DNA from 2 places in the Oceanobacillus sp. E9 genome. Region 2 is predicted to be linked to the other one. Evidence: riboswitches for the same ligand, from Rfam matches in the RefSeq annotation. Region 2 holds a riboswitch; the other holds the start of a gene.
What was found. A riboswitch is a leader RNA that binds a small molecule or an ion and turns the genes downstream of it on or off. The one in region 2 is predicted to bind S-adenosylmethionine.

Region 1 (2,467 bases), 190 kb from region 2:
GCCCGATCGTATTATGGATTAAGCGATTTGTCAGTGGTTAACGTCCTAAAGGCTTCCCGGTCTAACGGTTAGTAGTATTTTAAACGTCGAAGAAGCAAACCTTCTTAGCGTGAGAAATCCGAATTTTTTGATGTTACACTCTACTCAAAGTCATTTAGTTGGTTTTGCTGTGGCTTTAAAATAAGATTGATCATTTTAAATAAAGTTCGATTATTTGGGATGAAGTGTGGATATTTGTAAAATACTGACGCTGACGTAATGTAAAAAAGGAAGGCAATAACTACAGGGAAGTATCCAAAAAATAGCAATCGATAAGAAACCACATTATTTGTAATGAGGTAAAATAAAAGTGGATTTGAAATTCTTTAATGAAGGAGAGATGAGATATGGCGAATATTGAGCATCTACAAAGTGTGAATGTTCCAGCGGAGCTAGTGTACGAAACATTGACTACTGAGAAAGGCCTTTCGGAAATATGGACAAATGAATTAAAAGTTAATAATCACATAGGTTTTATAAATGAGTTCCGATTTGGTGAAAATGACTTAACAAAGATGAGAATTGATGAGCTTGTTCCCGATAAAAAAATTGTGTGGCAATGTGTTGATTCGGGAGATGCAGAATGGATAGGTACGACTATTTCTTTTGATATCGAGGAAAATAATGGGAAGACATCAATCACATTTCGGCAGATGAATTGGAAGGATGTTACCACATGTTATCGCATTTGTAATTATAATTGGGCTATTTTTCTGTATAGTCTTAAACAGTATTGCGAAGAAGAAGTAGGTATGCCTTATCAAAAACGAAAGTTCTAGTTATCATTGAAAGGCAGAGGATAGTAATTCTAAGGTTCAAGCATTCTACCAAAGAGTACAAAAGCAAGGATAATAACTTGCAAGAAAAGGATTCCTCAATTCAATTTAAGGACACTAATGATTAATCTGACGTTATAAATAAAATCCCTTATTGACAATTAGTAAAAACCGTAATAGTATGATAATTAAAATTAAATACGCTAATATCTCTTATTGAGAGTGGCTGAGGGACTGGCCCTGTGACGCCCGGCAACCGTTCATCTTAATTCCAATGATGAATAGGTGCTAAATCCTGCAAAATACGGATAGTATTTTGAGAAATAAGAGAGGTGATGAATGACTTACATATTGTTATGTTATGCCTCTCGAGTTCAAATCGGGAGGCATTTTTAGTTTCCCAAAAAAATTTACACCATGAGAAAAGAGGAAGGGTTTATGTCCACATCTATTGTTAAAGGAGCTCCTGGTCATTATCGGATTGGCTCTGATGTCTTAGAGGAAATTCCTGTACTCCTTGAAGAATTATCAGTTGACTGTATACAAGTTATCGCAGGGAAGAAATCATGGCAGGCGGCAAAGCCGTATTTACCTTATGTATTAGTGGAGCAAGTAGAACCGAATATCATCTTTATCGAAGGTCATACCACGCTAGAAAAAGCAGAGACCATAGCGAAACAGCTTCATCAACATTCTGTGGAAGCTGTGATTGGTATTGGCGGCGGGACTGCGCTCGATATTACGAAGGCCGCAGCTGTGAAAGCAGATGTTAAATCGATTTTAATTCCGACGATTTCTGCGACTTGTGCTGCGTGGACACCGCTTAGTGTTTTCTATGACAGCGATGGGGCATTTACACATTATACGGATTTTCCGTTGGCGACGACGCTTGTCTTAGTAGAACCAGCTATCATTGCACATGCCCCAATAGAATATTTAAGGGCGGGGATAGGTGATACACTGGCAAAATTTTATGAAGCAGATGCATTGATCGAGAGTTTTTACCCGAATGAAGAAGCGCCTGTACCAGTGAAAGTTTCACAATTTTCTGCGGGGATTTGCCGGGATGTACTACTGAAGGATGGAAAGGCTGCACTGGATGCCGCACGCACTAAACAAGTTACGCCTGCATTTATTCGAGTTATCGAGGCGATCATCATCACGGGTGGAATGGTAGGCGGATTTGGCGATAAAGCAGGGAGAATTGCCGGTGCGCATTCGCTACATAATGGATTAACGGAAGCAATCGAGGCAAAAAACTTCTTACACGGAGAGCTCGTCGCATACGGAATTCTTGGCCAATTGGCATTCGAAAACAAAGAGGATGAGCTTTTGCGTCTACTCGATTTTTACGATCAATGGCAATTGCCGTCTAGTTTACAAGGAATCGGCATTGATGTAACCAATACGGAGCTCGTGGAGAAAATCATTCAGAAAGCAATTCTGCCGCAAGAGTCGATTCATTTTATGAATAAGGAAGTTACGGCGGAATCATTAGCTGGTGCGTTACAGCAAGTAGAGAAATATAATCAAGCCTATTACACGGAAAAAAGAGGAGAGAAAACATCATGAAAAAAGGATTATTAATAGCGATCGTATTTTTAGCAATATCATTATTGGCTGCGTGTGGCAGTGAGGAATCTAGCGGGTCG
Region 2 (2,467 bases):
AGCCAAAACCAGAGCTTCTCGCTCGATGGTTACAAAATTATGCTACACAAGGAATACTTCAAAATGCGAATGGGATTATATTTGCGAAACCGCATGGAGAAACCTATTACAAGGAGTATAAAAAAGTAATTACAGATGTACTCAAAGAAAATGGTCTATCGAAACTACCAGTTCTTTATAATGTAAGTTTCGGGCATAGTGAACCGAAAGCAACACTCCCATATGGTCGCATGGCAGGAATTAACTGTAACCAAGCTACTTTCTCTATCATGGAAAGCGCTGTACAGGATTGAACGCTTCTCTCTTAAGTTGGGCTTCACTTTGCACTCGATTGAAGAGTATGTTTACTGTCGGAATACGATAAATTGTGAACCTTTATATACTAGTTCGGAAAATATTTCCTATTACTAAAAAATCGTTTCACTTCATAAATTTGACATAATTATAGTAAAATAAAGTGACCGACTTCATAGAAAAGGGAGCCTATGTGATGAGGAAGTTTGCAGAGAAGTTATTACTACAAAATCAACATCAAAATGAAGAGGAGCTTTGGAAGTGACGAAGCTAATCATTCCCGAGGAAGATATTATTCTTGCCGTATGTATATATATTGCTCGCCAACGCAAAATTGAGCCAGCTGAAGTGGAAGTTGAACTTTTTTATGATGATTATTCCGGTTTCTCTGCAGAAATAACCACAGTATATGGCAAGCAAGAAATTGTAACAAAACATATTATTTCTGCTCTGCGTGAATGGATTAAAGAAAATTTACACGCAAATCCATATGCTGGACTCAAGCTTGATTTAAACCGGACAAATGGTATCTATGCAAGACTTCGTAGTGAAGATGAATAGTACAATTTCTTCATTTACTACACTCGGACTATTTATCAGAATAATTTTATTTTTAATACCATATTGACTTAATTTATTTTATCATCTAGAATTACTTTCAATATAACAACTAAATATTTTACGTTTTTTCTTATCCAGAGAGATTGAGGGATCAGGCCCTATGACATCTCGGCAGCGGATTCTTTATATTAAAGAATACTGTGCCAATTCCTGCAAATGCAAACCAGCATTTGGAAGATGAGAAACGATGGCTTCTACATATATACATATGGTTACGAATCCCTCATTTCTTGTCTTTCAAGAAATGAGGGATTTTTTATTTCATCACTTGGTGGGGGTTAAGACATGATTGAATTTCAGAATGTAACAAAAATATTTACACTTGGAAAAAGAAAAGTGGAAGCTGTAAAAGAAGTATCTATAACGGTTGAGAAAGGAGATATTTATGGAATCATCGGATTCAGTGGCGCAGGAAAAAGCACTTTGCTTCGATTGGTAAATATGCTCGAGCGTCCTACCGAAGGCTCGGTACACATCCAAGGAATAGATGTTGGAAAATTATCCGCCAAGCAATTGCGAGAGCGTAGAAGAAATATAGGAATGATTTTTCAGAACTTCAATTTATTCCAATCACGGACAGTCGCCGGAAATATTGCATATCCACTCAAACTTGCTGGTACATCAAAAAGTTCAGTAAATAAAAGAGTTACTGAACTGCTACAATTTGTTGGATTATCCGATAAAGCAAAAGATTATCCAGACCAGTTATCAGGTGGACAAAAACAACGTGTTGGGATTGCAAGGGCACTGGCTACATCACCCGATATTTTAATTTGTGATGAAGCGACTTCTGCTTTAGATCCAAATACAACATCAGATATCTTGAAACTATTAAAAAGAGTAAATCGAGATTTAGGTATAACCATTCTACTTATCACTCATGAAATGGGAGTTATTCAGTCAATATGTAACAAAGTGGCTGTGATGGAAGAAGGTAAAGTCATTGAGAGTGGAAATGTGTTTGATACTTTTACAAATCCTTCTCACGAAACAACAAAACGATTTATTCGTTCGGTTCAACAAGAACTTCCGTCTGAAAAAGTACTAAAAGAGTGGACGGAAGCTGGAGGAGGTAATCTTTATCGTGTTTTGTTCAAAGGTGAAAGAGCCACTGATCCCATCTTATCAAGTACAACACGCAAACATAACATCGACTTTAATATTGTATATGGATCCGTGCGTGAACTACAAGAAAAATTATTCGGAAATCTCATTGTCTCTTTTGAAGGAGATGAACAGCAAGTACAACTGGTTATTCATGAATTAGAAACGATTGTTGATATGGAGGAGGTGTATACACATGGGGGTTGATTGGAGTACATTTTGGCCACGAATTGTAGAGGCAACAGGAGAAACATTACTCATGGTCGCAGCAACATTATTTTTTGGTTCCATTCTAGGTATATGCATGGGTTTATTGCTATTTGTAACTCGTGAAAACAACATACTAGAAAACAAGATTATCTTTAACGTACTGAACTTTATTATTAATATCATTCGTCCAATCCCATTTATCATTTTTCTAGTAGCAATCTCACAAGTTACAAGACTC

Region 1: it holds a riboswitch for S-adenosylmethionine, as region 2 does, so the genes downstream of both, AQ616_RS02225 (iron-containing alcohol dehydrogenase family protein) here and AQ616_RS01300 (methionine ABC transporter ATP-binding protein) in region 2, are expected to answer to the same signal.

Annotation. Positions count from the first base shown of each region.
Region 1 covers NZ_LSNA01000001.1:484,507-486,973, reverse strand. Annotated here, with positions in the region: gene AQ616_RS02230 (SRPBCC family protein) at 387-818, shown strand; SAM riboswitch class I at 1,026-1,145, shown strand; gene AQ616_RS02225 (iron-containing alcohol dehydrogenase family protein) at 1,254-2,387, shown strand; gene AQ616_RS02220 (MetQ/NlpA family ABC transporter substrate-binding protein) at 2,384-2,467, shown strand, end outside.
Region 2 covers NZ_LSNA01000001.1:294,008-296,474, forward strand. Annotated here, with positions in the region: gene AQ616_RS01290 (S66 family peptidase) at 1-293, shown strand, start outside; gene AQ616_RS01295 (YxcD family protein) at 556-855, shown strand; SAM riboswitch class I at 983-1,099, shown strand; gene AQ616_RS01300 (methionine ABC transporter ATP-binding protein) at 1,201-2,226, shown strand; gene AQ616_RS01305 (methionine ABC transporter permease) at 2,216-2,467, shown strand, end outside.